DNA from 3 places in the Bacillus sp. LLTC93 genome. Region 2 is predicted to be linked to each of the others. Evidence: riboswitches for the same ligand, from Rfam matches in the RefSeq annotation. Region 2 holds a riboswitch; each other region holds the start of a gene.
What was found. Region 2 has a riboswitch for thiamine pyrophosphate ahead of tenA (thiaminase II). Riboswitches for the same ligand answer to the same signal wherever they lie in the genome.
Positions count from the first base shown of each region.

Region 1: another riboswitch for thiamine pyrophosphate. It lies ahead of tenA (thiaminase II); the one in region 2 lies ahead of tenA (thiaminase II).
Region 3: another riboswitch for thiamine pyrophosphate. It lies ahead of thiC (phosphomethylpyrimidine synthase ThiC); the one in region 2 lies ahead of tenA (thiaminase II).

Region 1 is NZ_PVME01000008.1:6,746-17,336, reverse strand. Features, by position in the region: gene C6W18_RS17380 (ORF6C domain-containing protein) at 1-5, shown strand, start outside; gene C6W18_RS17375 (DUF1304 domain-containing protein) at 11-382, shown strand; gene C6W18_RS20125 (hypothetical protein) at 418-582, opposite strand; gene C6W18_RS17370 (type 1 glutamine amidotransferase domain-containing protein) at 838-1,494, shown strand; gene C6W18_RS17365 (hypothetical protein) at 1,636-2,763, shown strand; TPP riboswitch at 2,820-2,923, shown strand; gene tenA (thiaminase II) at 3,011-3,697, shown strand; gene C6W18_RS17355 (ECF transporter S component) at 3,694-4,293, shown strand; gene C6W18_RS17350 (ABC transporter ATP-binding protein) at 4,268-5,866, shown strand; gene C6W18_RS17345 (energy-coupling factor transporter transmembrane component T family protein) at 5,856-6,590, shown strand; gene C6W18_RS17340 (methyl-accepting chemotaxis protein) at 6,740-7,579, shown strand; gene C6W18_RS17335 (YwqG family protein) at 7,752-8,567, shown strand; gene licT (BglG family transcription antiterminator LicT) at 8,801-9,634, shown strand; gene C6W18_RS17325 (beta-glucoside-specific PTS transporter subunit IIABC) at 9,961-10,591, shown strand, end outside.
Region 2 is NZ_PVME01000003.1:535,640-546,230, forward strand. Features, by position in the region: gene thiD (bifunctional hydroxymethylpyrimidine kinase/phosphomethylpyrimidine kinase) at 1-199, opposite strand, end outside; gene C6W18_RS12310 (thiazole biosynthesis adenylyltransferase ThiF) at 217-1,230, opposite strand; gene C6W18_RS12315 (thiazole synthase) at 1,227-1,994, opposite strand; gene thiS (sulfur carrier protein ThiS) at 1,999-2,202, opposite strand; gene thiO (glycine oxidase ThiO) at 2,199-3,311, opposite strand; gene tenI (thiazole tautomerase TenI) at 3,295-3,912, opposite strand; gene tenA (thiaminase II) at 3,887-4,597, opposite strand; TPP riboswitch at 4,678-4,787, opposite strand; gene C6W18_RS12340 (monovalent cation:proton antiporter family protein) at 4,841-6,691, opposite strand; gene prpE (bis(5'-nucleosyl)-tetraphosphatase PrpE) at 6,854-7,597, shown strand; gene C6W18_RS12350 (RluA family pseudouridine synthase) at 7,639-8,505, opposite strand; gene C6W18_RS12355 (NAD kinase) at 8,550-9,350, opposite strand; gene yjbM (GTP diphosphokinase) at 9,416-10,045, opposite strand; gene C6W18_RS12365 (UPF0738 family protein) at 10,079-10,444, opposite strand.
Region 3 is NZ_PVME01000001.1:717,697-728,287, forward strand. Features, by position in the region: gene queA (tRNA preQ1(34) S-adenosylmethionine ribosyltransferase-isomerase QueA) at 1-538, opposite strand, end outside; gene C6W18_RS03880 (DUF2905 domain-containing protein) at 573-773, opposite strand; gene ruvB (Holliday junction branch migration DNA helicase RuvB) at 766-1,770, opposite strand; gene ruvA (Holliday junction branch migration protein RuvA) at 1,782-2,387, opposite strand; gene C6W18_RS03895 (intercompartmental signaling factor BofC) at 2,537-3,037, opposite strand; gene C6W18_RS03900 (protein kinase family protein) at 3,277-3,921, shown strand; gene C6W18_RS03905 (hypothetical protein) at 3,957-4,139, opposite strand; gene C6W18_RS19935 (hypothetical protein) at 4,331-4,480, shown strand; gene thiC (phosphomethylpyrimidine synthase ThiC) at 4,514-6,274, opposite strand; TPP riboswitch at 6,401-6,510, opposite strand; gene C6W18_RS03915 (LysE family transporter) at 6,750-7,382, shown strand; gene C6W18_RS03920 (YhcN/YlaJ family sporulation lipoprotein) at 7,432-8,049, opposite strand; gene safA (SafA/ExsA family spore coat assembly protein) at 8,184-9,425, opposite strand; gene nadA (quinolinate synthase NadA) at 9,557-10,591, opposite strand, start outside.

The sequences.
Region 1 (10,591 bases), on a different contig from region 2:
ATTAACTAAATTGAATATTTTAGCAATGATTTTAGTAGGAATTGTCGCGTTAGAACACATTGTCATCATGTTATTAGAAATGTTTTTTATGGAATCAAAGATGGCTAAAAGATCTTTCCGACTGCCTGAACACTTACAAAAAGATCCAAATGTGAAAGTGATGTTTGCCAATCAAGGGCTTTATAACGGGTTTCTAGCTGCAGGTCTCGTTTGGGGGCTCATTCTCGGATCAAATACCGTTGGTTATATGATTCAGCTATTTTTCATTCTTTGTGTGATCATCGCAGCAGTATTTGGCGGTGTGACATCCAATAAATCCATTATCATCAAACAAGGAATACCAGCCTTGCTCGCATTAATTGCGCTTATGCTGGCTATGTAATCTTAAATAAAGCTGCCCCGATAAAAGGGCAGCTTTTATCTTTTTCGAAGACCCATCAAACGAATAATGGATGTCAAACAAAGAGCAACGGCAACAGCCAAAATGATTTTTCCGTACATGACCCCTGTTAGGTTCATCAAGAAGACCGCCAATATGATACAGAGCGTGATGATGATCATCACAATCGAATAGGTTTTCATCTCTTTTCCACTCCTTTAAAAAGTCCCCTCCAGCACGAGAGGTCTGTCAATCTTTCCTCATATTATATCACTCAATGACAATTTTACATGAAATTCCCTACCGATAGAATGTGACATAATGATTAGATTTGAAGTGATGCCATATTTTTTAGAAAATCGGGTATACCATAAAGAGTTGCATTGAAGTCTAATTGCTTGATATTTAATTGTGCAAAATATAAAATGACCACATGAAGAATCGAAAGGATGATCAAATTGAGTAAGAAAGTTTTATTAGTATCGACAAGTAGCCCGGAAATGAACGGACACCCAACAGGCCTATGGCTAGAAGAATTGGCGGAGCCTTTTCACATCTTTAAAGAAAATGAACTAGATGTACAAATTGTCTCCATTCAAGGTGGAACTGTACCAATAGATAAAAATTCAATTCCTGAAGGTGTTCCAGCGCAATATCAGGATGTGTATGAATTACTTCAAGATACAAAGGCGCTAACAGATGTGAATCCAGCTGACTATGATGGGATCTTCTTTGCGGGAGGACATGGCCCAATGATCGACTTTGCATCCAATCAACTGGTAGCCGATGCGATCTTAGCAATTTCAGAAAAAAATGGTGCTGTCGGAGCTGTTTGCCACGGCGTTTCAGCATTTGTTGATGTGAATGATCGAGATGGAAAATCATTTATCGAAGGCAAAAAAATAACAGGGTTCACGAACGAGGAAGAGGATGCCGTTCAGCTGACATCAAAGGTTCCATTTTTATTGGAAACAAAGCTTCGTGAGCAAGGAGCAGTGTTTGAAAAAGGAGATGCCTTTGCGCCATTTGCTGTTGTAGATGGACAAATCATTACTGGACAAAACCCAGGATCAAGTGCAGAAACAGCACGCTTATTTGTCAAAACCATTGCATAAATCGTCAAAAATCCAGTCGTGACTCATACGGCTGGTTTTTTTGTTATAAAAATTTCCTGAAAAAGACCAAAACAAGTATTGGAAAAATGGTAAAATGATCACAGGGTAAAAAACCCAAATTAGGGAAAAGGGGATGTTCCTGTGAGAGCATTTTACGTAAAAATCACCGTAGCTTTGCTGTCTGTTTTACTAGTGACAGCAGGTTTATTTTCACCAGCATTAAAAGCAGAAGACGCACCAAAGTCAGATGGAAAAGTGTCGCCATTGTCGGAAAAAGCCATCCAGCAAGTGCAAGAGTCATTTTTGAAGCAGGATAAAGGAACCGCTATTCAACAGAAGCAAGTGAAAAAATCATTTAAAGTAGATAAGAAAAATGGAATCAGTATCAAACGAAAAGCAGCTAAAGATGGAAAGCTACGAACGTCTGCTGTCCGTTCCATCGATGGACTAGCAATCAATCAATCGGCTGTCTTATCAGAGGAGGATCCAGTTGATTTATGGTTTTTAAGCACGTCTTCACCTCAGGCACTCATCAGCCGGATTACCTCTCAAAATGCTGATTATTTCGTTCAATTATTTGTTGTTGATTTTGAAGCAGGACAAGCTTATCCAACGGATCTTATTCAACCGGCAGGCAGTCTGCTTGGGGTAAGCAATTTACCAGCGGGTGATTATGCGTTTGGAATCACAAGCGGTGGAGACTTCGGAGACTCATATACATTACAGGTGAATGCAAAAAACCCACCCAATTTCACAGGTGCTGAATCCTTGTCATCAACCTTGCAATACTTTGTCGCTGCGTATGCCAATGGGGATGTTTTCGCAAATGGTACAAAAGTGTATAACAAACAATCGAAGACCGCCGATTATAAATGGGAGCGTGTGTTTTATTTCTCATATGATGGAAAATATGAACAGAGAACCCATTCTGTTGAAAGTGTGAAAGTGAAAAGTATTTCGGCACCAGTATCGTACTCTGCTCCTTATGCGAGTTCATCTGAGGCCATTCTCGTCTACTTAGATGTGGAGACATTGTTTATGTACCATCAATCATCGTATGCAAGCGGACAATACTACCATAGTAGCTTTGTTGATACGCTTGGGAAGACAACACCAAGACGCTTAGACCTTGATGATTTGACAAATTACGGCGATCATATTTTAGCCGTTGATTTAAAAACAGGACAGCCGATTGATTTCTTCAGTGTTCTTAATTTCTACTATGCTGCAGGAATCGAGAAGCTGCCAACGATTAATACATTGAATTAAGAAAGGCGGTTGACATCAAATCGCCACATGTGTACAGTAAAGATAATTAAATGACAAAAGTCCACTAGGGGAGTCATGTATGACTGAGACAAGAGGAAATCTTGGACCCTTTGAACCTGATCTAGTTCGTACTAGCGGAGGGAAGTGGAGCTGGACCTTGTCTTATTCATGATTGAATCGATAAGAAGGCCGCTCCATTTGGGGTGGCTTTTTCATTTATTCAACTGAAGAAGAGGAGGCTTTTTTTATGACATTTTCAACGCAATTAAGGAAAGAAGCAGAACCATTATTTGAAGCCATTTATCAGCATCCGTTTGTCAGAGGGCTGGCAGCAGGAAAGCTTGAAAAGGAACAGATCATCCATTACGTCAAACAAGATGCAGAATACTTAAATGCATTCATTAAAATTTATGCGGCAGCGATTAGTAGATGTACAGATAGAGAGGATATTGCCTTTTTCCATCAGCAGATCGCGTTTGTACTAGATAGTGAGACACATCCTCATCAAAACCTTTGCCGAGTGGCAGGTGTAGCATATGATGAGCTACAAGGTGCTACATTGGCTCCGAGTGCTCACCACTATATTCATCACATGCTGCAAGTCGCACAGGAAGGCACGCTTGGAGAAATTATTGCTGTTTTGCTACCTTGCCCTTGGACATATTGGGAAATAGGCAAACGAATGCTTTCAGATGTGCAGCCTGACCCGGCGCATCCATTTTATGAGTGGATCACATTTTATGGCGGGTTAACTGACTCAGTTACAGTTGAGCTTTGCAAAAGGCTTGATCAGTGGGCGGAAGGAGCAAGTGAGAAAGAAAAAGAAAAAATGAAACAGCACTTCTTCTTAAGCTGTCAGCTTGAGTACAAATTCTGGGAAATGGCGTTCACTTTGGAAGAGTGGCCAGTCAAGCTGGAGGTGCATTCATCATGACGTGGAAGATGAAAGAAGTCGTCCTTGCTGTGATCCTATCTGTAGCGTGCGGTGTGATCTATTTAGGGTGGTCCACTCTTTATTTACCGATTACAGCACTTGTTGGTCCAGCAGGAGGCAATATCATGTTTGGGATTTGGGTGATTGCCAGTCCAATCGTCGCTTATATCATCCAAAAGCCCGGAGCTGCCCTCATTGCAGAAACAGCCGCAGCCGCCGTGGAATTACTGACAGGCAGCCACTTCGGTCTTTCAGCTCTGCTGATTGGTGTATGCCAAGGACTTGGGGCAGAAATCGCCTTCGCTCTTTTTGGTTATAAACGATATCGCATGTGGACACTTATGCTGTCTGGTGCCTTTGCAGCTGTAGGAGCGATGGCATATAGCCTGGTTGCCAATGGATTTGGTTATTATACGCCTCAAGTTTTACTCATGACACTTGTGACTCAAATCATCAGCGGTATGATACTTGGGGGATGCTTAGCGAAAGTTGTAGTGGATGCATTATCCAAGACCGGTGTACTGAATCAATATGCCATCATGAAAGAAAAACGAAACAAAGGTGAACAGCATGGATTCATTTCTCGCGTGCAGTAACCTCACTGTCCGTTTTTATGAACAGCCTAAGCCTGTTCTGCATCAAGTATCTCTTTCTATTCAAAAGGGAGAAAAGGTGCTTATTTTAGGACCAAGCGGAAGCGGAAAATCCACGCTCATTTCGGTGCTTTCTGGTATCATTCCAGAACATATGGAAGCTGACGTGCAGGGAGAAGTGATGTTACAAAGACATACAGGTGTTATGTTTCAAGACCCTGATTCCCAGTTTTGTATGCACCGGGTCAATGAAGAAATTGCATTTAGCTTAGAGAACCGTTCTGTCCCTCGTGAAGAGATGGATGACATCATTCAGCATCTCATGCAAAAAGTACAACTGGATGTCGATCCGAATACAGATATTCACACATTATCAGGCGGCATGAAGCAGCGATTGGCGCTTGCTTGCTTACTAGCGTTAGAGCCGGATGTTCTGTTCTTTGATGAACCGACTGCACAGCTTGATCCAGCAGGCAGAATGGAGATATTTCAGCTGCTTCAGCAGCTTGCAGCTGATCAACATCAAACCATGATTTTTGTGGAGCATGTGCTAGACGGTGTCATCGAATGGATGGATCGGGTTATTTTATTAGATGATCAAGGCAGCATCTTAGCAGATGGATCTCCGAAAGAGGTGATGACAGCATATGAGGGAGAAATGAAAGAGGCAGGAATTTGGCGCCCAAAAATATTTCCCGAGAAATGGTCCACTATCATTCAAGATCCATTTCACCCACTGAGTCAAACACTTATGCAAACCTTTGAAGCAAGAAAAGAGCGGCGTGAGAAGGTGTCATCAATCGATCGAGAGACAATCATTCGCACAGATGATCTTCAATTAAGCTACGGAAAAAAAAGGATTATGAATGACCTGCAGTTGGATATAAAAACAGGAGATTGGGTGGCGATCATCGGGGAAAATGGAAGCGGAAAAAGTACATGTCTTAAACATTTGATCCGATTAGAGCCAATCAAAAAAGGCCATATTTTCTTAAAAGAAAAACATCTCAAAAAGTGGTCTGACCGATTACTATATGAAAAAGCAGGCTTTGTTTTTCAAAATCCAGAGCTACAATTTATACAAGACACGGTGTTTGATGAAATCGCATTTGGCGGAAGACAGCGAAATTGGCCAGAATCAGTGGTACAAGAAAAAACGTATCAGCTATTGGAAGAGTTCGGCTTAGAGAAGCATGCGGAAGCGCATCCTTTCACCTTAAGTTTAGGGCAAAAAAGAAGATTAAGTGTCGCCACAATGCTTCTTTTTGATCAGGATGTATTACTGTTAGATGAACCGACTTTTGGACAGGACGAAAAAACGGCGAAGGAATTAATCAGACGTTTGAAAGAGCGGCAACGCCAAGGCACTACCATTATGATGGTCACACATGATATGGAGCTCGTCGATAAATGCGCAGATCAGGTGCTGCTTTTTCACCAAGGGGAGCATGTGTATGATGGCACGCCTTATGATTTATTTTCAAATCAGAAACTCGTTGATTCCTATCAGCTGAGAGTGCCTTTGCATTATCGCTATGTGGCTGAAAGAAAGGACGTGCTGACGATTGCAAAGTAATCACTCCTTTCTATCCACTGTGAATCCAGTCATGAAATTACTCGCTCATCTTCTTGCAATGTGTTGTCTTATGGCGATTCCCGATCCCAAAACAACCTTCATCATCTGGCTGTTTGCTCTTGGTATCGGGCTTGTCCTAGGCGGTTGGAATATCAAGTATCTTATCACAAGATTGGTCCCTTATCTGATCTTTTTTATTCTCGTGTTTTGGATGATGGCGGCCTTCGGCAAGGGGGATCATACTGTTTGGAAGTGGGCGTGGTTTCATGTCACAGAGGAGAGTTTAAGAAATGGCCTCACCATATCTTTCAGAATGCTTGGCTTTGTGACCTTTGGTCTTCTTTTTACCTCTACAACAGATTTGACAGCCTTTATGATGAGCTTAATACATCAATGCCGAATGTCACCTAAATGGGCGTATGGGATGCTTGCCGGCTTCCGATTTATCCCGTTGTTTCAGAGTGAATTAAAGCAAATGAAGGCTGCGCATAAAATCAGGGGCTACAAGCAAAAAAACAGCTGGAAAGCCTTTATACGTTATGCACTTCCCCTTTTCACGCAGGGCGTACGAAAATCTGAACGCCTAGCGATTGCGATGGAAGCAAGAGGCTTCACAGGGACGAGGGAGCGAACGTATTATCATGTCATCAGCACATCTTGGATTGACTACATGTACCTTTTTTTCATAGGTATCAGTGTCTTCGTGTGCATTTTCTTTTTTTAAAAACACCCACATTCTCTTGATAGAATGTGGGTGTTTTATATGTCTTAGGTCATTTGATTGATATTAGTACACATTGCAGGCTGTAATAGATCATATAAAGAACCGATAAAGAGGATGTACTGAGAAAAAGAGAGGATGAACGTGAGCGAATGTCACAGAGAATTGATAACATAATAGACGCTTTACCAATCATTGGACTAGCTATGAGAGAGCAACTAACCTTTTCTGTTTTAGGGAAAGAGAAGGTTCTTTATTATCAGCAACATGGGAACATTGACTTAGGGTTTAAAGCTGGTGATACAGTGGCTAATGGATTTCAAAACTTTGCGATGCTGAAAAATGGGAGAGAGCCATCATTTATTCAAATCCCGAAAGAGGTGTACGGGATTCCAATGGATATCGTAGCCGTCCCGATTACAGATGAGAATGGTCAGGTTGTCGCTGCCTTTTGTGTTGCATATGACCAAACCAATCAACATCGATTAGATCACATCATGACAGAGAGCAACCAAGCATCTGAAAAACTAGTCGCGATGGTACAGCAAGTTGCCGCACATTCAGAGGAACTACAAGCGACAAGTGAACAAATACTGCAAAATACGAAAACCACTGTCGAAAATTCCTCTAAAATCAATCAAGTGTCCAATCTCATCAAAGGTATCTCTGATCAAACGAACTTACTCGGACTCAACGCATCAATAGAAGCTGCAAGAGTAGGTGAAGCGGGTGCAGGCTTTGGAGTGGTCGCAACAGAAGTGAGGAAGCTATCCACTCATGCGAAGCAAGCGACGACTGATATTGAAACAGCGCTAAAAGATGTACAGGGATCTATTAAAGGAATGGAAGAAGAAATTGCACAAATCGTGGCTTCCTCTGAGCATCAAGCAGAGCTTGTAGGCACTTTTACTAAAATTATTGAAGGACTTCACGAAACTAATGAAACGATGAAAGCATTGGCAGACGACTTAGTTAACTATCAAGTGAAATAAAAAATTCTGATCAAAACCTCCAGCTGAATAGGAGGTTTTTTTAACGTTTTAAGGTGAGGAACTTGTTAGGATATTGACCGATTGATCGCTGACAGGCAGGGTACACTTCTGTATGATAGAAAAAGAGAGACTAGCTTGGTCATTAGACCTATTCATAAGGAGGAAGACCATCGTGACACAATCAGCGAAGCTGCAAGAAATACTCGCACCTTACCGAACATTGTTAGATCAAACTGAAAAACCAATGATTCAATTACAGATGAAACAAGGAAAAACAGGACCATACGACAGCAAAATAGCAGGGGACCCTTACTTCCCAAAAAACGACGAATATCCAGTTGACGGTGAAGGACATCCTATGAAGCTTTTGGCACAAGTTAATTTTGGACAGCTGCCGAAGCTGAAAGATTATCCAGAAACAGGACTTCTGCAAATTTTTATTTCTGTTCATGATGATCTTTATGGGATGAATATTGACCATAAAACAGAGCAAAAAGATTTTCGGATTAAATTCATTGAAGAACCTTTTTTAGCAGAAGAAGAGTTATTAACTGATTTTTCTTTTGTGAAAATTCCAGATGATTTTTATTTTCCTGTGACGAAAGAAGGCGCGATAACAGGTGAATTATCAAGCGAAACGATCAGTGTAGGAGATTTTCGATTTGAAAAAGTCACAGGCAAACAAAGCTGGGACCTATTCGAAGGTGTAGAAGGTATTGATGGAGATGAAGCGGATGCCTTGCTAGATGAATTTTATGAGACAGAGAGTGGTTTTGGTCACAAATTGGGTGGGTATCCAGGCTTTACACAAGAGGACCCGCGTACCTACGAAGACCAGGAACATACCGTTCTGTTATTACAAATCGACTCAGATGATGAAGTGGATATGTTGTGGGGAGATTGCGGGATCGCCAACTTTTTTATCAAACCAGAAGACCTCAAACGAAAAAATTTCGAGAATGTCGTCTATAATTGGGATTGCTCCTGATTTTGTAAAAAACACTCTTTAAACACTCTTTATAGAGTGTTTTTGTGTATGTTTTTAGACTTTTTGTCCCTATTTCGTCATGTTTGAGAGGTAATATGTCATTCTTTCTAGTTGACCGTATCAAAAAAAAATGTAAAATCATCTTAAAGTCCTCTTTTTTGATAATAATAATAAAATGACATATCAATCAACAATAAATGCTCGAAAAAGCGGAATGTACTGGGGGGTATCAATTGATCATTTCGAAAGTAATCAATAATAATGTGGTCAGTGCGTATGATGACGAGCAGCATGAGCTGGTCATTATGGGCAGAGGGATCGCGTTTCAAAAGAAAAGCGGAGACCCGATTGACGAAGAACGTATCGAAAAAGTATTTTCCATTCAAAATAAAGATATATCAGAAAAATTTAAAACCCTGCTTTATGATATTCCAATCGAGTATATGCAAGTGTGTGAGGCGATTATTGATCATGCGAGAACGACCCTGAACAAAAATTTAAATGACAGCATCTATGTGACGTTGACGGATCATATCACCTTTGCCATCGAACGTCATCAAAAAGGAATGGACATCAAAAATGCTTTGCTCTGGGAAATTAAACGGTTGTACAAAGATGAGTTCATGTGCGGTGTAGAAGCGGTTCGGATCATACAGGACAAGCTTAACATCCATCTTCCTGAGGATGAAGCCGGTTTTATTGCGATGCACATTGTCAATGCAGAACTCAATGAGGAAATGCCGAACGTGATTCAAATTACCAAACTCATTCAAGATATTTTAAATATCGTCAAGTATCACTTTCAAATTGATTTAGACGAGGAATCATTAAACTATTTCCGTTTTGTCACTCATTTAAAGTTTTTTGGGCAGCGTCTGTTTAACGAAACACAAATGGAAAATCAAAATGAATTTCTGTATGAAGTGGTAAAAGAAAAAAACACAGCAGCTTTCCAATGCGCCGAAAAAATTAATGATTATGTTCAAAAAGAATACAACCGAAGTCTCATAGAAGATGAGATGTTATACTTAACTTTGCATATCGACAGAGTGATAAAAAGAAAATAAATTTAAAAAGAAAGCGTTGACATCACTAAATTAACATGATAATTTATAACTATAAACTAAATAACCCACAATCTTTTAGGATTGTTACTGGTCAAGCAGGCAAAACCTAAATCATTGTCCCTATCTTTGATAAGGCGTGATTTAGGTTTTTTTATATCTAAAGACATATAAAATTAAATAATGATCAATCGCTATGAAGGATTGTTACTGGTCAAGCAGGCAAAACCTAAATATCGATTAATGTCTGAATCGCTATTTTTCGGACATTAATGGATGTTTAGGTTTTTTCTATATCAAGATGTAATCAACGATTGGAGGGTAATACAATGAACCACAAACAAACAGCAAAAGAAGTTCTAGAGCTTGTCGGCGGTGAAAAGAATGTTAAGCAAGTCACGCATTGTATGACAAGACTTCGCTTCAACTTATACGATGAAGGCAAAGCGGATAAAGAGAAGCTGCAATCAACAGACGGGGTCATGGGTGTGAATCAAAGCGGGGGTCAATATCATGTCATTATTGGCAATGATGTTTCAAATGTCTATCAAGCGATGATTGCTGACTCAGGCCTGTCAACAGATGTAAAGTCAGGCGGTACAGAAGAGGCTTCAAAACAAAATGTGATTTCAAAGCTTTTCGATTTTATCTCTGGTGTCTTCACACCGATTCTTCCAGCCATCGCTGGAGCCGGTATGATCAAAGGGATATTGGCACTCATGCTGACGTTCCAGTGGATATCGGATAAAAGCAGCACATATGCAATTTTAACAGCTATCGGCGACGGAGCCTTTTACTTCTTACCGATTCTGCTTGCTGTAAGCGTCGCCAAAAAAATTGGCACAAATCAGTATATCGCCGCTGCCATTGCAGCCGCCGCACTGCACCCGCAGTTAACGGCTTTACTAGGCGCAGGAAATACAGAATTTCTAGGCTTACCAGTGGTGGCCGTTGTGTACT
Region 2 (10,591 bases):
CTGCATCTATTTGACTTATTAACGCCTCGATAGAAAGCGGAAATATACCATGAACGCCAAGTGTGTTTTGCGCTGTAATCGCTGTGATCGCAGACATTCCATACACACCGAGCTCCTGGAAGGTTTTCAAATCTGCTTGAATTCCTGCTCCGCCGCCAGAATCCGAACCCGCGATGGTTAATGCCTTTTTAATCGTCATTTCATCACACCCTCTCATTAGCCAATCCATTGATGATAAATGGTTCTCGCTTTGGCAATATCACTTGTACCGTGTACAAGTGCCCTGCCATCTTTGAATAAGACGAGCTTGAACTCGTCCTTTTGACAAGAAAGCAAATACGGATTTTCAAGCACATCCATCCCTGCTTTCTTTAGCCGAAGGGCCACTTCATGTAAAGGCGGTGGCGTCCCTGCTGCACTGCGGATTTGCACCGTATTGCGGCCACAAAGTACGTCTGCCTTCGCTCTCTGGTCATATGAGAGAAATGGATATGTCTTCAATCCACAGCTTGGACATTGCTCCTTCTTTAAAGACGAGACGGACCGAATGTCAGACCGTTCATTTGTCCATAAATCAAAGGATCTTAATATCGGAGTCACTTGATGTCCTGTTAAACATTTAAGAGCATCTGCCACTTGATATGCCGCCACCTGCTGCACAACCGGACTAATAATACCTGCTGTATCACATGTCATGCCTTGTGCAGGTAAATGCTCAAGCAAGCAGTGTAAACACGGCGTCTCTCCCGGAATGACAGTGAATTGAATGCCATAGCTGGCTACACAGGCTCCATAAAAGAAAGGAATTTGATGTTTGATGGCTGCATCATTTGCGATCATTCGCACCTCAAAATTATCAGCTGCATCCACGATGATCGAAGCCCCGCTGACAAGTTCATCAATATTTTGAGCGGTCACATCAATGACGATTCCTCTTACGCAGACTTCACTGTTCACCTGCTTTAGTCTTTTTTCAGCCGCCACAGCCTTTGGTAGCCGGTCTTGCACATCTTGCTCTGTGTAAAGCTGCTGACGCTGAAGGTTGCTCCATTCAATATAATCTCTATCCAAAATGGTGACAGATCCCACGCCAGCACGAACAAGCATTTCAGCACTGGCTGTTCCAAGTGCTCCCGCTCCAATAATGACAGCCTTTGAGGCGTTTAACTGCTTTTGCCCATCTGTTCCGATCGGCGAAAAAAGCTCTTGACGTGAATAACGTGTGCTCAAAACGCTGGCATCCCTTCCTGCGGACTGCTGGCTGTACCATAGTTTTTCAGCGGAATACGTCCTGCCTCAAAACCTAATCTTCCTGATTCAATGGCCAGCTTCATCGCTTTGGCCATTTTCACAGGGTCCTTTGCACCAGACACGGCGGTATTGAGTAATACAGCGTCAGCCCCTAGTTCCATCGCATAAGCAGCATCCTTAGGAGAGCCTACACCCGCATCAATAATGACCGGCACCTTCGCCTGCTCGATAATAAATGAGAGATTCAGAGGGTTTAGTAAGCCTTGACCTGAACCGATTGGAGAGGCCCCTGGCATGATGGCGTGGACACCGAGTTCTTCTAATTTTCTTGCCAGTACCACATCATCTGATGTATACGGCAGCACGATAAAACCTTCTTCCAATAGCATTTCAGATGCTTTTAGCGTTTCGACTGGATCAGGTAGAAGGGATCTTGAACAGCCAATCACTTCTACCTTGATCATGTCACACAGCCCCGAAGCCTTCGCTAAACGGGCAATGCGCACCGCTTCTTCCGCTGTACTTGCGCCTGCTGTATTTGGAAGTAATGTATATTTTGATAAATCAAGCTGCTCTAAAAAATTCGGTTGAGATGCTTCAAAAATGTTCATTCTTCGCACAGCAAAGGTCAAAATTTCAGCTTCTGATACGTTCACTGCTTCTTTTTGAACCTCAAATGATGGATACTTTCCTGTACCAAGTAATAGTCTTGATGTGAATGTTTTTCCGCCAATGTGTAGCATTTTGTCATCCTCCTCCTACAAAGTGAACGATTTCGATCGTGTCATTTGGTTGAATTTCTACTTGTTGAAACGCTTCTTTATCAATAATTTCTTGGTTCTTTTCGACGATCACTACACGATTTTCAAGCTGATAGGCTGATAGCAGATCATAGATCGTTCCATTCTCTTTATCGAAATCAACAACTCTGCCATTCAATTGAATTTTCATATAAACAGTGCCTCCTTTCGGCCAATGCGAAACGCATGAAGCCATTCCTCTTGGACAGGCTTGCCTAATATCAGGTCGCGAATGATTTCTCCAGTAATTGGCGCAAGTAAAATGCCATTCCGATAATGTCCCGTTGCAAAAAGAATACGCTCATCTTCCGGGTGTCTTCCGATATAAGGATGCCGGTCGCTTGTCGCCGGGCGAAGTCCTGCCCAGCATTGATCAATCTGCATCTCCTTTATAGAAGGCATGAGCTGAGACGCTTTTTGAATCACAGCTTCAATGCCGCCAAGTGTCGGAACAGCCTGCCAATCATTTGGCTTCATCGTTGCACCAATTACGAGCTTTCCGCTATCTCTTTGAACGATATAACAATGATCATGGTAAATGGTGTGTGCGAGCGCTGGGCCGCTATTCCATACAGACACACATTCTCCTTTTACTGGATAAAGAGAATAAGATAACCCTAGCTCTTCAAAAAAGCGGCCAGACCATACACCACTTGCTATCGTAAGGTCATCACATGTGAATGTGCCATTAGCTGTTCTGACAGTGATTGCTTCTTTGTCCCGCATGACTTCGATCACAGGTGTAAACTCCTTCACATCTGCCCCGTACCGAACAGCTGCCTGCCACAATGCCCTGCATACCGCATAAGGCTCAACATGAACATCCTCTTCAATTAAACCTGCTCCCATGATGTCATTTGCGATTTGCGGCATACGTTTTTTCACACAACTTGCCTCAAGCCACTGAAACGTAGACAAATGCTGCATCCGGCAAAGTGTACGTTTTTCTTCTTCTGTAAAGGCTACCTTCATAATACCGCCCGCTGATTTTCGAATATCAATGCCTGATTCATGCTGAAGATCAACTTTTAATTTTTCATATAATGCCTGGCTTGCTCTGCCTACCTGAAAGAAAATATCCTCATGACCCTCTCCTTCAGCATGTGCACCGAGCATCCCAGCAGCCGCACTCGTCGTTTGCTTCCCTATCTCATTCGCCTCAAGTAAAAGAGTCTGCTTTCCTGCTTTTGCGACGTGATACGCAATGGACATCCCTATGATTCCACCGCCAATGATTGCAACGTCATAATGCTTTTTCATAAGGATTCTCCTTTAGCTTTTTAGAAAATGCTTGGGCCTTGATGCGCGGCTGATGGTGAGTGAAAATTCCTGACATGACAGCAATCCCTTTCACATTCACGTGCAGCAATTCTGGGATTCGATCAGGCGTCACCCCGCCAATGACCACCACCGGAATGGACAGCGCAGAAGTCAGTTCTTCCACAAGCTTTACGCCTCTCGCCTTAAGTCCTGGTTTACATGAGGTGTTATATACGTGCCCAAACATGACATACTCTGCACCGTTTTCCTCGGCCGCTTTGGCCTCTTCTATCGAATGAACAGACACACCCGCATGAAGGTGAGGAAATTTTTGTCGCAGCTCCTTTGGCGAAAAGCTGTGGCCTGGGAGATGTACCCGGTGAATATTGGTGAGCAGCGCGACGTCTACTCGGTCATTGATGACGAGTTTCTCTTTCGGTACACCTTCTGAACGGAGTTGTTTCACGAGATCAACAAGCTCACTTGCTGTTTTAGACCGTTCCCGGATATGAATAAAGTCCACTTCAGATTCAATGGCTTTTATTTGCTTGATCAGCTCATTAACAGGAAACGAATCATTTGTCACTGCGTGGAGTTCCATTTGCACCAACTCCATCTAAGCATGCTGTTTGCCACGTTTCCTTTTTATACGCCATCTCCCAGAAATGGTATTCGTAATAGCTTGAAATCACAAAATTTTCTTTCATATTGGCCCGTACATGTTCTGGTGCTTTTTCCGCGAGTTCATCAAAGCGGTTGACCTGTTCAAAGACAAGCTCTTTAAACCAATCCCCTCCATATGTCAAAATCCATTCTTGGTAAATCGAATGGTCAGGTGTCGTTTGTTTCAGCTTTTCCCCCACCTCATAATATAGCCAGTAGCACGGCAATAACGTGGCTAAAATTTCTTCAAATCGTCCGCTTTTCACAGACCTGTACATATGTGAGGTATACGCATAAGCAGTGGGTGAAGGCTTAAAGCTGTCGAGTGCTTCGTCAGAGATCTGAAGAAGCTCTGTGAACTTTCTATGCAGGGATAGCTCTGCTTCATACGTGCCCTGCGCATGATACGCCATTCTGCCCGTCGTATGTAAGTCCTCACTAATGGCAGCTCCATATGCTTGCATCTTTGCGAAATGAGTTAAATAATACGAATCCTGCATCACGTAATAGGTGAACCGATCGAGTGAAAGTGTGCCATCTCCAATTCCTTTCACAAAAGGATGCGTAAAGCTTCCATTCCACCATGTTGCTGCTGCCTCTTTACATTCCTTTGAAAATGTCATGTTCCTCTCTCCTCCTGTTTCTTCATATAAAAAAGCCACTTTCCGCGTGGAAAGTGGCTTGGAATTTGTAAAAAGCATAGTCAAAAACCGCACCACTTCCCTACGCAGGTATGAACCTGTTCAGGTAATGAGGGTCTAAAAGTCGACACTTTTATCTCAGCCCTTTTAAAGGACTCCCCTAGTGGATCAAACATATGATGTTGTACCTCTATCTTAATCAGGAATTGTTCATTGGTCAAGGGTTCATTGCAACTCTAATTGGGCTCTAAGTCCTGCCACATATTCCCGGGAACCTGACACAAGCACGCGGTCTCCGCTTCTGAGCGCCGTATCTCCGTGCGGTACTAAGCTGTCTATCCCTCTAAAAATACGGACAAACACCAAATCGCCGGTAAAAGGGAATTCCCGCAGCATGACATTGTGATACCGATGATTGTTCATTTGAATTTGATACAAAGAAGAATCCTCATTTGTTAACAATCGAATCGCATCAGGCGCTTCAATTAACGCTCTTAGCACCGTTTTAGATGATAGGAAATTAGAAAAAGTATCAATGCCCGCTTCCTTCAGCGTCAGCTCTGCTTCCGCTTTGTTAACACTTGCAATGACTTGTTTCGCCCCTTCTTCTTTTGCAAATAAAGCAATTTCCTTATTTTTTGTCTCACTGCCTGTTGCTACGACTAGAACATCCTCCTGGCCGATGCCTGCCTTTCTCAGCGTCTCATCGTCGTATTGCTCAATCGCTTCAACTTCAAAGATCGAATCGGCAGCAAGCTGTGCTTCTTTATTTTCTTGAAACACATGCAAAATACGGATGTCATATTCATCCTGATGCAAATCAAGTGTTACGGGTAAAGTCAGCTGGTTTGCCCCAATAAAGGTCACACGCTTTTTTTGATTCGTTTCTTGTTCTTTTTTAAACAGCGCTTTAAACCAAACAGGCGTTAAAATACTCGTCAACACAGCGACTAAAATCAATGCGCCTGACATTTTATGATCAATGACACCAAGCCGCTCCCCAATCGTCGCAGCTGCAATGACAAGTGATAACGTCGATGTTAATAAAAAGCCGGAGCCGATGACTTTTTTCATGTCATACCATTTTTTCAAATAAAGAATGGGAATTAGCTTACTAAGCAGTAATGCAATAAACAATAGCGGAATCATGATCATAATGGTTGGGTCCTTGAACAGTGCCCATATATTCAGGTCCACACCGACCATCACAAAAAAGATCGGGATTAAAAATCCGTAACCAAATGAGTCGAGCTGCTGGACAAGCTCTTTATTTGGCGAAAGGAGGGACACGAGCACGCCTGCTAAAAACGCCCCAAGAATATTTTCAGCACCGAGTGATTCAGATAAGGCAACTAAGACTATAATGAGAGTAAAGATTGCCCTTGTCCCAATTTGCACCGTTCCTTTTGACATGGACTGAAAAATGGATTTTGTCTTAAATACTCGGCCAAATAAATAAAGAAGAATGCCCGCTGCAAATAATAATAACAGCAGCCACATGTTCCCTGTTCCATCGCCATAAATGGAGGAAAACACAGCAAGTAAAATCAGCGTCACCAAATCAGCAATAACGGCCACAAGCAGAATGATTTGACCAATATTCGTCTGCATCAACTTTTCCTCTTTTAAGGTTGGAACCACTACACCTAATGAGATGGTGGAAATGATGAGCGTCATTAAAAAGGCATTTTCGATAAACCCTGCGAGTACAAACGCATAGGACAGGATAAAGGAAATACAAAATACCCCAAGAAAAATAATGGTGGCTGCTTTAAACGTATTCGGTTCTTTTAGACCATTTGGAAGTTCTCTTGCTTTCTTCTTTGATTCAAAAGAAGAAAAATCTATTTCAAGTCCACTTAAAAACATCAGAAAAATAAAACCAAGCATGGATAACGTATCTAGCCATGCGTCATGTTCGACAACTAGTTGAAACCCGCTTTTTCCAATGATGAGCCCCATGATAATTTCAGCGACAACGACCGGAATGGTCAGCTTAAATCGGTGCAATAAAATGGGGGTGAAAAAGGCTACGATAATAACGACAACGAGTGATGAAACAGATGTATGCTCCATTGGCTAAAGCCTCCTAACATTCATATTTAATTTTTTAAGTCTTACGTTAAAGCATTGATTCTAACAATTGCCTAAATGAAATGAAAGCCATTCGTTATATTTTCTAAAATTCAAACTTCTTTATACCCGATGAATTGATGAGAAAGATCAGGAGGAAACCTTATGAAATTCGATATCATTGGTGATATCCATGGCTGCTACGAAGAGCTGCTTACCCTCATATACAAACTAGGATACGAACTCAAACATGGATTACCCGTCCATCCTGATAAGAGAACACTAGCACTTGTCGGTGATTTAACAGATCGAGGGCCTCAATCAGTAGACGTGATGCAATTTGTCATACATGCCTATTCGCATGGAGCGATCCGTTACGTACCTGGAAACCATTGCTTTAAGCTTTATCGCTATTTAAAAGGAAATCCCGTTAAATTACTGCATGGCATTGAAACAACAGTGAACGAAATAAAAAAACTGCCGCTTCATGAAAAAAACAAATTATCATATGAATTTAAACAGTTATTTGAGAAGGCTCCGCTTTATGATGTGCTGATTCCAGATGAGCTGATCATTGCACACGCAGCGATGAAGGAAAAGGATATTGGAAAGAAGCCAAATAAACAGATGCGATCTTATCTATTATTCGGTGCTGTCACAGGAGAGATTTGGCCGGATGGACGACCTGTGCGGAAGGACTGGGCAAAGGAATATGAAGGGAAACCATGGATTGTTTACGGTCATACACCAGTGAAAGAACCTCGATTTGTTGGCAGAACAGTCAATATTGATACAGGCTGCGTTTTTGGCAATCAGCTGTCAGCTCTTAAATATCCTGAGCTTGTAACTGTCTCTGTCCCTTCATCTATGCCATATGATGATTCTAGATTCCAACATTTCACATCATAAAAAACCCGGCCCTGCTTTGCAGGTGACCGGGTTTTCATTCTTTAAAGAAGCAATGCCTTCATGTCAGCTGGCAATGGAGCCGAAAATGTCATTTGCTCACCTGTCATCGGATGAGGAAAGACAAGGGTTTCACTATGCAGCGCCTGCCGATCCATTCTCTCGCTCGTTCCGCCATACAGCGTATCACCGATGAGCGGATGACCAAGATATTGCATATGCACACGAATTTGATGTGTTCTTCCAGTTTCAAGTACAAGAGACACATCCGACATGTTCAAATCAGCGTCTACCTGTCGCACTGTATAATGCGTCACTGCCTCTTGACCATCCTCATCGACCATGCGTTCAATGATACTATCCCCTTTTCGGGCAATTTTTGCACGAATGGTTCCATGCTTTTGTGCAATTATGCCCTGTGTAAAAGCTCTGTATGTTCGCTTGACTTCCCCTTTTTTTTGCGCTTTTGATAAAAGGCTGTGTGCAAAGCGATGTTTGGCGACAAGCATCACACCAGATGTATCACGATCAAGACGGCTCACCAAATGAACCGTCAGCCGAACAGACTGCTCAGCATAATGGTAAAGCAGACCATTCGCAATACTATGCTCAGGGTGCTCTCTAGAAGGAATAGATGGGATATATGGCTTCTTATTCAGCACAAGCACATGCTCATCCTCAAATATTATATCCAGCGGAATCGGAGCTGGTTTGAGCCCTTCACTCACTTTTTCCTCAGGAAATAAAATGGTGAGCCTGTCTCCCTCGTGCAGCTCATATCTCACGGTGACATGCTCTCCATTAATCAACAGATCACCGCCATCAAATTTAATATCAGTCAGCATTCTTTTCGAAATACCAAGATCAATTAAATAGTCCTTTAAGGGCAGCCCCTTTTCTTTGGCTGTCATGGTTTTGGTTAGCGTAAAGTATTCCAGCGAGAACGACCTCTTTCTTATTCTCCTTTTCCGATAAAGGAATCTTGCACCCTTTTCCAAAATGGAAATGGTCTAAATCGGGCAAAACGAACATTCTCGTCTGCCACTCGACATTGAATAGATTTAACATCTTTATGAAGCAGCGACAAATGATCAATTGTTACCTGAAAATCAACATCATTAATTGGTTTGATCACACAAGTATGATGGTCTGGCAAAATCAGCGGTGAACCGACCGTTCGGAATACTCTATTGTTGATTGAGGCCATTTCTGCCAGTTGAATGGCTCTAATGGAAGGGTGGATAATGGCGCCCCCAAGTGCTTTATTATAGGCCGTACTGCCAGATGGCGTAGACAAACAAAGACCGTCACCTCTGAAAGTTTCAAAAAGCTGACCCCTAATTTCAACATCTGCCACAAGCGTGCCTTCCATACTTTTAATCGTACATTCATTCATTGCTAAATATTTCTCTTCCCGGCCGCCGTCGTTATATCTAACGATGACTTCAAGAATAGGATATTCCACAATATGATAAGGCGTTTTGGCAATCGCTAGGACAAGCTTTTCGATTTCACTTGGCACCCAATCAGCATAAAAACCAAGATGACCTGTATGAACACCGACAAAAGCTGTTTCATTTAAGCGGTTGCTATAGCGGTGAAAAGCATATAAAAGGGTTCCGTCTCCTCCAACAGTAATGACAAGATCCGGTTCCTCTTCATTTAATTCCATTCCAAAATCCAATAAGTAGGTCTGAATTTTATTTTTGAGTGTGTCAGATACAGAATTCCCTTTCGAAGAAACTGCAAATTTCATGAATTCTTCTCCTTTTTCACCTTGCTGCTATGAGAGGGCAGCATCATATTTGATCAAGCTTAGGCTCAGCTATCGTTTTTCTTTTTCCGGGAAAACGCCACTTGTGCTTCTTGAATTTCCCCTCTGATTTCAGACATCTCATCATCAAGAAGAGATGCTGCCTCAGAAGCTCTTTGAAGGCGCTGCTTGACCTTCTCCGGGATATTCCCGCTATATTTATAATTCAGAGAATGCTCGATGGTCGCCCAAAAGTTCATGGCAAGCGTACGAATTTGGATTTCGACCAGGAGCTGCTTCTCTCCATTGACTGTTTGCAGCGGATATAACACAACAAGGTGGTACGAGCGGTATCCGCTTTCTTTATGTTCTGCAATATAGTCGCGTTTATCTACAACCACAAAGTCTTTTCGTGACTGGAGCATTTTTTTTACAACTTGTATATCTTCTACAAACTGGCACATAATGCGAAGCCCAGCAATATCCTGCATTGTTTCAATCTCATGCATCGGGATGTTTTTACGCTTTGCCTTTTCTAATATGCTAGCAACGGGTTTCACTCGGCCTGTGACAAATTCTACTGGTGAATGGTCATCCTCAAATTCGTACAGCTTTCGAATGCCTTTTAGTTTCACTTTTAGTTCTTCAACTGCTTGTTTATACGGTGCGAGGAATTGATCCCATTGTTTTTTGTCCATGAAACTTCCCCCAATTCCAAATACCTAATTATTTCAGAGGAATGTGCTCTTCACTTTCTCTTCCATATCTCCGTAATTGGCATTGTCTTTAATATTGTCGATTAAATAGTTTAATTCCTGATGAAGTTGAATGAGTTCTAACGATTGTTCTTCCGCCGCCAAATAGACAGGGATGTCAAGATTCATTGCTTCTTTTATTGGAGCCCATGTATGTTCCCCTAAAATAAGATACATAAAAGACTCCTCGGTTTCGAGTATGTAAACGAACGCAAAGTGATCAGAATCAACAAGCATTTGTCCTGATGCTTTTGCTTTTTGAATTTGCTCCTCTGACTGGATCGTCAAAATCAGCCTGTCTTCTTTTAAAGTTGCTTCTGTGATTTCAATTCTGTTTTGCATCATGATCTCCTTTACAACAAAGTACAGCTTTATTTTATCATATCAAGTTCAATATTGATAAACCGAACTTTTTGCGAAAATACCGTTTTCTTCTTTTATATGATCATTTCACATGATTCAGCTTAAATGTTAGTACTTGTTAAAGGA
Region 3 (10,591 bases), on a different contig from region 2:
CAGTAGGAGCGGCAGCTGAACCAACTTCTTTCGAATACACGGTTTGATACCGCTCACGATCATCAAGCTGCTCTTTAATATATGGAGGCAGCGGCATTTCTCCAAGGGATTCAAGCACTTCATAAAAAATGCCTGTATACCGAAACTCGACTTTTCTCCCGCCATGTTCCAGTTCCTCTGTACATACCGCTTGGAGCCGTCCATCACCAAATGTGATAACCGTTCCTTTTTTCACACGTTTTGCTGGTTTTACGAGTGTTTCCCAATTGTCTCCTTCTTCTTGTTTCAATAGAAGAAGTTCAACTTTTGCCCCTGTATCCTCTTTCATGCCAAACAGACGTGCAGGCAGAACACGCGTATTATTTAAAACGAGACAATCACCCTTTTGAAAATAATCCGTGATTTGTGAGAATGTATCATGTGTGATCGCACCCGTTTGTTTATTTAAGACCATCAGTCTTGATGCATCTCGTTTTTCAAGTGGAACTTGTGCAATCAATCTTTCTGGTAAATCAAAATCAAATAGTTCTAGCTTCATTTCCTTCACCTATTCTGTAGTTAACTAGTTAACGTTATTTCATCCGTCCAAAGATATTGAGTAAAATGGTTAGTACGATGCTAATGACAATGCACGTAATAACGGGGAAAAAGAACGTCACATTTCCTTTTTTCACAAAAATATCACCTGGAAGCTTACCAACCAATTGAAACAATAAGCCTGCGGCAAAAAGGACACCACCTAAAATCATCAATATTTTAGGGAATTCAGTCACGAATCGGAACCTCCATATGAAAATGTTCATACGCTTCTCTTGTGACGATCCGGCCTCTTGGCGTTCTTTGCAGAAAACCAATTTGTAGTAAATACGGTTCGTACACATCTTCAATCGTATGTGATTCTTCTCCAATTGTCGCTGATATCGTATCAAGTCCAACAGGACCGCCTCTAAATTTTTCAATCATACTTAAAAGCAGCTTGTGGTCTATATGATCCAGTCCCAGCCTGTCGACTTGGAGACGCTCAAGGGCATCTTCGGCTATGTCCTGTGTAATGGCATGATTCCCAAGCACCTGCGCAAAATCTCTTACTCTCCTGAGTAAACGATTGGCGACCCTCGGCGTTCCACGAGAACGTCTCGCTATCTCTTCAGCTGAGCGAACATCGATCCCAATCTCGAACAGCTCGGCTGTTCTTGCTACAATGTGAGCCAAATCTCTTTGCTCATAGTATTCCAATCTTGCATGTACCCCAAACCTATCACGAAGCGGCGCTGTTAAAAGCCCAACACGGGTCGTAGCACCAACAAGTGTAAATGGCGGTAAATCAAGCCGTACAGAGCGCGCTGTATCTCCTTTTCCAATGACGATATCTAGACAAAAATCCTCCATCGCCGGATATAGCACTTCCTCAATTGAGCGCTGCAAGCGATGAATTTCATCAATAAACAAAACATCGCCAGGTTCAAGAGATGTCAAGATAGCCGCCAAATCTCCAGGACGCTCAATCGCTGGTCCAGACGTTGTACGCAGCTGAACATTCATTTCATTGGCAATGATCGACGCAAGCGTTGTTTTCCCTAGTCCAGGCGGTCCATATAAAAGGACGTGATCAAGCGTTTCCTGCCTCATCCTGGCAGCTTCAATAAACACGCTGAGATTATCCTTTACTTTTCGCTGACCAATATATTGGCTAAGCGTCTGAGGCCGCAGACTTTGCTCAATGGCTGATTCATGGTTGTCTGCTTCAGTTGAGACGAGCCGTTCATCCATGAGACATCACCCTATTTCAACATTTTTTGTAAAGCTTTTTTCACATATTGATCGGTTGTGAGATTCTTCTCTTCTTTTAATAATGGAAGAACCTTTTTGATTTCACGATCACCATATCCAAGAACATTTAAGGCTTCAAGCGCTTCATCTAAAGCGGTTTGCTGCGTTTCGACCTGAATATGATCCTCGTGATTAAATAAGTTGCCAATCATTTCTGGCACCACATCTGCAAGCTTTCCTTTTAGATCAAGAATGATCTGACGGGCTGTTTTTTTGCCAACGCCAGGGAATTTAATAAGGAATGCTTCATCCTCACGTTCTATCGCTGAAATGACAGCGCCAGGATCACCGGAAGCAAGGATCGCAAGTGCGCCCTTTGGTCCAATCCCTGTGACATTTAACAGTTTTGTGAACAACGCTTTTTCTTCTCGTGTTTGAAATCCATATAACGAAAACGCGTCTTCCTTTATGTAATGATACGTATAAATCGTTTCTTGTTTATTTACTTGATAGATAAACGGGTTTGGGGTATAGACTTGATATCCCACTCCGCCGTTTTCAATGACAACATATTGCGGGCACACATAATCAATGGTCCCTTTCACAAACTCTATCACCGTTTTCACCTCTTTGACTGTTCTTCATTGTAACATAAATCGAAGAGAAAACCGCAATAAAAGTTAACATACGTTCGCTCAATCCATTTTTACGGTGCAACCATGAAAAACAGCTTGCGGTCTTCACACCAGCAAGCTGTCACACGCTTTTAAAACGATATTTCATTTCGGTAAGGTTTCATGACTTCAAGCACATGCTCAAATTCATCTTTTGTTCGAAAAGGAATGCCTTGTTCAAGCTGCTCCTCCACATGACTTTCTAAACGGGACGTATCAATTTGAAAGAAGAGGTGAATAGGCTCCGCCCAGTCGCCTGGCCTTCCATGAAACGTAGAAATGACACCGTCCTCTGATAATCCGATATATCCATTTGCTTTACTTAATGGAGAGATATCATCAATTTGTTTTCTAAAAAGGGCAAAATCCTCTTGTTGTTCCACGAGCGTCCAGCCTTTATACTGCGTCCAAAATGTGTCTTTGTCTTCTAATGATGCCCGGTGTCTTTCAATACTCACATCGCCGTCTAGATAGACTTTTTCAAGCTGCACGTTGATGGTGCTTGACTGCTTTTGCAAGTGTTCTTTTCCTTCCATATCCGCAGCGGAAAAAAGAACACTTGTCATGATAAGTCCTGTAACGAAACGTTTCATCTTCACTTTCACTATTTACACCTCTTTAGAACATAAGATCGATGCATGACATATGTAGTTTGACCCTTTTTTCTAAACATTAACCAAACCGATTACATGGACTCGTTTTAAGAGTCTTTCATTGTATCCTTCATTCGTAAATGTTATGTTTTATACAATCCATTGCTTTATCGAATGAAACGGTTTTTTCATCATTCGTTTTTCAGCCGCATAAACTGAAACCAAAGAAGGTGAAGTCAATGTCAGATGTCAAAAGATTAGCCGAATCGATTCAGTATCATGAAGAAAAACGTTTTAATAAGCTCGCCTTAAAACCGGCAGAGCTTGAGCTGTGCGGCAAAGGAAGAAGTGCTTATGTATTTTCATATAAAAAAGACGGCAAGAAAATGGCGTTAAAAGTCTTTTTTCCCTCTTATCAACACATTGCCCGCAAAGAGGCAGCAATATATGAAAAACTTTCCGGTTCGTCTTACTACCCTGAGATTTATGAGTCTGGGGATCAGTATATTTTAATGGAATATATAAAAGGTCACACATTCTATGAATGCCTGACAAAGGGGATTCCGATCAAGAAACAAATGATTGAACAAGTAGATGAGGCGCTAGAAGAAGCACGTGATAAAGGGTTAAACCCTTCAGATATCCATCTGCGCAACCTGATCTTAACAAAGGAAGGGCTCGTGAAGGTAATCGACGTTGCCCGCTTCACCCAAACGAAAACATGTCATCAATGGGATGATTTAAAAGCTGCTTATGTCTATTACCAAAAACCTTTTTTCCCTAAAAAAGCGCCGCGTCTGTGGCTTGAAGTGATTGCCTATTTGTATAAAAAGAACTGGTTCTCCCGCGGCCAGCTTAACAACCGAAATGATTTCTCTGCATAATGAAAGCCGCTCTCCTTCCGAGCGGCTTTTCTGTTTTATTCTGTTTCTACATGGATACTATTGACATTTAATAGGTTAATGATTTCATTATTCAGCTTAAACCATTGATTGGATTCCTCAATTTTTTTATACACATCGTAGGTAGCTGGACGTTTTAGCTCGAAATCAAGCACTTCCCCATTGTTCATATGAAATGTTACCTTGAATACTTTCATCATAAGATCACCTTCCACTCTTTCTTGTTCGCTAACTGGTAAGGTCAGCTCTTTTCATTCATTCTCTATTCAACTCGTTTCCCCTCCTTCTTTCCTTCCAAACGCAAGAAGTTTAAATTTTGTTTAAATTCACACAACATCTCTATCTCTCTAATCTGTAAAGAAGTATATTGTTTAGAAAGGAGGCTGTCTTCATGAAACAGAAAAAGAAACGAACATCTCCAGAGAGACAAACTGTCTTGTTTCATTTAACAGATGCCCTGATTCCGAGTATGGAAATCATGGCGATTGCAGTAAGAGCATTTTTCCATCTCGTGAGAAAAGCCTTTTCAGCCGTTTTATAAAAACCCCGCACAAGAGAAGTGCGAGGTTCTTTTTTAGGACTGATAGATTTGACTTCCTTGGCTGACAAACTCTTTTGCCTTCTTCTCCATCTCTTTTTCCACTTCTTCTGATTGATTGCGGATATCATGAGAAATTTTCATACTGCAAAACTTCGGTCCACACATGGAGCAAAAGTGAGCGGTCTTTGCACCTTCAGCTGGCAATGTTTCATCGTGGAACGCCAAAGCTCTTTCTGGATCAAGTGACAGGTGGAATTGATCCCGCCATCTAAATTCAAATCTCGCTTTCGATAATGCATCATCGCGCTTTTGAGCAGCAGGATGTCCTTTTGCGAGATCAGCTGCATGTGCGGCAATTTTATAAGCGATGACGCCTTCTCTCACATCTTCTTTATTTGGCAGACCTAAATGCTCTTTTGGTGTCACATAACACAGCATGGCTGTTCCATACCAGCCGATCATGGCAGCGCCGATAGCGGATGTAATGTGATCATATCCCGGGGCAATATCAGTTGTAAGAGGTCCTAACGTGTAAAATGGTGCCTCTTTGCAAATCTCCATCTGCTTATCGACATTTTCTTTGATTTTATCCATCGGGACATGTCCAGGTCCTTCAATCATCACCTGTACATCATGTTTCCAGGCGATCTCTGTCAATTCGCCTAACGTTTTCAGTTCTGCAAACTGCGCCTCATCATTTGCATCAGCGATCGAACCTGGTCTGAGTCCATCTCCAAGAGAAAAGGCAATATCATAGGTTTTCATAATTTCACAAATATCTTCGAAATGGGTATAAAGAAAGTTTTCTTGATGATGAGCGAGACACCATCTTGCCATAATCGCTCCGCCTCTTGACACAATTCCCGTTACTCGATCGACTGTAAGCGGAATATACCTTAATAGCACGCCCGCATGAATCGTGAAGTAGTCTACACCTTGTTCAGCTTGTTCAATTAATGTGTCTCGGTACACTTCCCACGTCAAATCTTCTGCCACTCCATTCACTTTTTCAAGTGCCTGATAAATGGGAACGGTTCCTACTGGGACTGGGCAATTTCGAATGATCCATTCTCTCGTTGTATGAATGTCCTTTCCAGTGGACAGGTCCATCATTGTGTCTGCCCCCCACCTGATCGCCCACGTCATCTTCTCTACCTCTTCATCGATGGATGACGTCACAGCTGAATTGCCAATATTCGCATTGATTTTGACGTGAAAATGCTTTCCAATAATCATCGGCTCACTTTCTGGATGGTTAATATTCGCTGGGATGACTGCTCTTCCGCTGGCTACTTCCTCTCTAACAAACTCAGGGCTTAGCTGTTCTCTCAAAGCGATAAATTCCATTTCAGGTGTGATGATGCCTTTTTTTGCATAATGCATTTGTGTCACACAGGCGCCATGTTTCGCGCGAAGCGGCACATGATGAAAATCAGTATGAACATGATGAAAGGGCTCTTTCCCCTTTGAACGATACCCGTTATCTTCCGGTTTCACATGACGCCCTTCGTAGCTTTCTGTATCTTCTCTTTCTTTAATCCACGCCGCTCTAAGACGATTTAAACCCTTTGTAACATCAATATGGGCATTCTCATCTGTGTACGGTCCACTTGTATCGTACACACGGATCGGGTCATTTTGAATGTCTCCCGCCTGTGTCACAGTATTTGAGAGCATAATTTCCCTTTTTGGCACCAAGATGTCAGGTCTTGAGCCCTGCTCATACACCTTTCGACTTCCGTCAAAGCTTGATAGTAAAGATTGAGTTGATGGGACATTTTTATTTTCTTTCATTTGCTGTTCTCTCCTTCTCTTTTTGTCATCGGACAGGATGGAATCAGCACCAGCAAAAAACCAGGCTCTATGTTGAGAACCTGGTTTCGTCGTCAGAAAAAAACATGAATGTCATTCTTATGACACATGTATCATCTTCAACTTCCCCACGCTGGTACGAGCCAGATCAGGTCCAAAGGGTTAAGAAGCTTAAGCTTCTCTCTCAGCCCACTTAGCGGGCACCCCTAGTCACTCTTATTGATTTCCACATCAGTTTATCATAGAGGCGATATGAAAAAAAGAAGATTCAGGAAAATAGTTCCTTTCCCCTACAAGCTACACCGATGAGCAGGATATGCAAACTTCTATACAACAGCTCTACCCTTTAATTCGATCAAATCAGAAATAATCATTGATCCTTTTATCCTATTATGTATAATTAATCTAAACGGAGAATTTTTATACAAACTATTTGTTCAAAGGAAGTTCTAGTCGATTGCAAACATTTCTAACATTTATCGTCGTAGGATTCTCAATTGCTCTACCTGTTGGAGCGATCACGGTTGAAATGACAAAGCAGGGGTTAAAAAACGGCTTCTTTCATGGCTTAACAGTTGGAGCCGGCGGCATGACAATAGATATCTTGCTCATCTTGGCTTTATATGCAGGATTCGCACAGTTTTTATCATTGCCGTTTGTCCAAATTCCGCTTTGGCTGATCGGGGCCGTATTCTTAATGATTCTTGCATACGATTCCATTAAAAATGCGAACCAAGACATCCATTTAGCAGGAGAAAAAGTCAACAAATCATTCGCAAAAACATACCGAAACGGCTTGCTTGTGGCAGTATCTCCTGGAAACCTTGTGTTCTGGGTATCGGTGTTTGGTGCTGTACTGGCAGATGCTTATACTAAAACAGATTCATCTGAATTTATGTTGGCTGCCAGCGGTATTTTGGCAGGGATTCTTCTTCATGACCTCGGTCTTCTCACAATTGTATCTTTGACAAGAAAAGTGATGAATCGGACAATGATAAAGTGGACATCCATTATTGCTGGTATTTTATTACTTGGATTTGGCTGTTATTTCTTTTACGAATTTTATATAGGCATCAAGGTATATTTTTAAGAAAAGGCTAGAGTTCGTAATGAACTTTAGCCTTTTTTATTTTATTCAACTATCGGGTCATGCCTGTTTGGCCTGTTTCAAATTGCGTTTTTCTCATATCTCTGAAGCGTGTGAATGCTCCTTCGTCTTTGATGACTTGGACAGCTCTTCCATCTGCATAACGAGTCGCTGCTTCTTCTATTTGTGTTACGCCTTCTGCCGTCAGGCGTCCATCTGATTTAATCGCAATATACACATTTTCATCAGTGACCATCACTTGTGAGTCTGCTACGTGGTTCATTTTATTCACACGGTTCGCAATTTTTCGTGAACGCTGTACGTTCTCTTGTTTATCGTAGCCAGAGAACGACATTTGGTTATGATAATTCATATCTCCATGACTATAGCGTCCATCTCCGCCAGTAAGCGGCATTCTCACTTGATCCTCCGTAGGACGTGAACGATAATCAACATTCGTTGTATTTCCGTTCATCCCTTCCATAAGCTCAGAAATTGGGCCTTGGTGATCTTGGTTGTTGTCTGTCGCCCGTTGATTCGAATGATAACCAACCGGCTGGCCTGATTGATTGTGACGAGTATCTACACCCGCGTTGTCATTTGTACCACATGCAGTTAAACCAATAGGAAGAAGCACTAATGCGATTGTTTTTTGCCATTTTTGTCTCAAACGAAAAACCCCCTGTACAAATTCAATCTCATGAGCGCGAAAACAGGCTCTGTTTTAGCATGTACAGTTCAGGGAAAAATCAAGCTGTCAGTTATAAACAAAAAAAGGAACGATTGAGATCGTCCCTTCCGTCGTTAATCTTCTTCGTCTTCTTCTGGTCTTGCAAAAACCGATTGACTTGGATATTGCTGCATGTATGGCTGAGCGGGATAACCACCCATTTGACCATACGGAACAGGATTTGGATAATGTCCAGGCCATGGCTGATGATGATGCTTCATGCCATCATCACATCCGCAGTCTTCCTTGCCATATGCTTCATTTGAGGCGTTTGGATAAAAGCCTTGATTAGCATTTGCGTTTGCGTTTGCATTTGCATTTGCATTTGGATGCATGTGGTGGTGCCAGTGATGTCCATCGTTTGCATGATGCTCATAATTTTCCCCATAGTAAGCTGGCGCTTGATAGGCTGGATAATATGGCTGAGCAGGGTAAGGATACGGCATCATATGGTGGTGATAATACGGCTGGACCGGATAACAAAGACCTGATCCTGGTAAAATAGGTGAAGCCGGTACCATTTGCTGCGGATATGGATACATCGCAGGCATGTAATGACCATGACCATAATAAGGATCATATGATTCATGATGATGGTGATGATGCTCTTTATTTTCAGCCATTCCTCCTACTGCTGCTCCTCCAACATTCGGCATTTGTGGGAAGTTAGGAAGGTTTGGGTAATTGCTATGCTCCATCTCTTTTCCCTCCTCTTTTTGATGCGGAATATGAATAAATGGATCATATCCCTTTGCCACTTCATCTTTGTGATGATCCTTATTTTCATAATGAAGATGGTCCTTATGATCTTTATGGTCCTTATTTTCATGATGAAAATGATCCTTGTGATCTTTATGGTCTTTCTTCTCATGAACATGATCTTTCTTTTCATGAAAGTGATCTTTTTTCTCATGATGTTCTTTTTGAGGAGGAGGCGTAAATGGCTGGTAGAGATTGGTCTGATAATAGTTCACATCAACTTGTGGAAAAACTGGCTGCTCGATCTTTGGCACTGGCGGTACATAAGGGACCGGTTCATTTGGCTTTTCCTTCGGTTTCGTATCTTGCACTTGCACGACGTCCTTTGGCTTTTCTTTCACATACGGATGTTCTTTAGGTTTTGGCATTTCTTTCACTTTTTGATGATCTGTTTTCACAGGAACACCACTAGATGGAATCTTGATCTTCATACCCGGCATGATCAAATCTGGATTACTGAGCTGTGAATTTAGTTTTTTCAATTCTTGAAAGTCGACTCCGTATTTCTTTGAAATTTTCCAAAGGGAGTCTCCTTTTTGCACAATATGAATTTTCAACGTTTTCCCCTCCTATGCAAAACGTGAACGTAGCGGTTATGTCAGAAGTACAATATGTTTCAACATAAATTTATGCCTATTTACAAGCCAATATGATAAAAACTTGTTTTCTGATAGGAGGGGCTGATTCATTATTTAATGGTGAGCATTTTATTTAATGCAAGCAAAGCCTCTTTTGTAATCTCTTCATTGACCTGAATCAAACCGACTGGCTCACCCTTTTCAATGCTTTCAAGTGACCACAACAAATGAGGCAGATCAATACGGTTCATTGTCAAACATGGACACATATCTGGGTTAAGGGATTCAATTTGTTTATCCGGGTGCTGATCTATGATGCGTTTAACTAAATTCATCTCTGTTCCGATCGCCCACTTGCTTCCTGCTGGTGCCTGCTTGATCGTATCAATAATAAATTTCGTTGAACCAGCTAGATCAGAAGCTCTTACCACCTCATGTGTGCACTCTGGATGCACAAGGATTTGAATGTCACGATCTCTTTTTCTCGTTTGTTCAATATTCTGAACGGTAAACTTCTCATGTACAGAACAATGCCCTTTCCATAAAATCATTTTGATGCGATTGAGCGGTTGATCGGTGATGAGCTTTTCTTCTACTTGATCCCAGACAGCCATTTCTTCTAGCGGGATACCTAAATCAAAGGCTGTATTACGCCCTAAATGCTGATCAGGGAGAAACAAAATCCGCTCTTTTTGTGTAAGCGCCCACTCCAGTACTTTCTTAGCGTTTGAAGATGTGACGGTCGCCCCGCCATGCTTGCCGACAAATGCTTTAATATCAGCTGTTGAGTTGACATAAGTGAGCGGGAGTATCGTATCTCCAAATAGAGCAGTGAGCTGTTCCCAGGCTCTGTCCGTTTGTTTCATGTTCGCCATATCTGCCATTGAACAGCCTGCTCTCATATCTGGCAACAGGACGTGTTGATTCTTTTTTGACAGCATATCTGCCGTTTCTGCCATGAAGTGAACACCGCAGAACACAATGTATTCTGCCTCCTGATTGTCAGCTGCTATTTGCGCTAGCTGCAATGAATCACCTGTTGCATCTGCAAATTGGATGACCTCATCTTTTTGATAATGATGGCCTGGTATAAAAAGCTTTGATCCAAAAGCTCGTTTAATGTCTAAAACACGCTGCTTCATCTC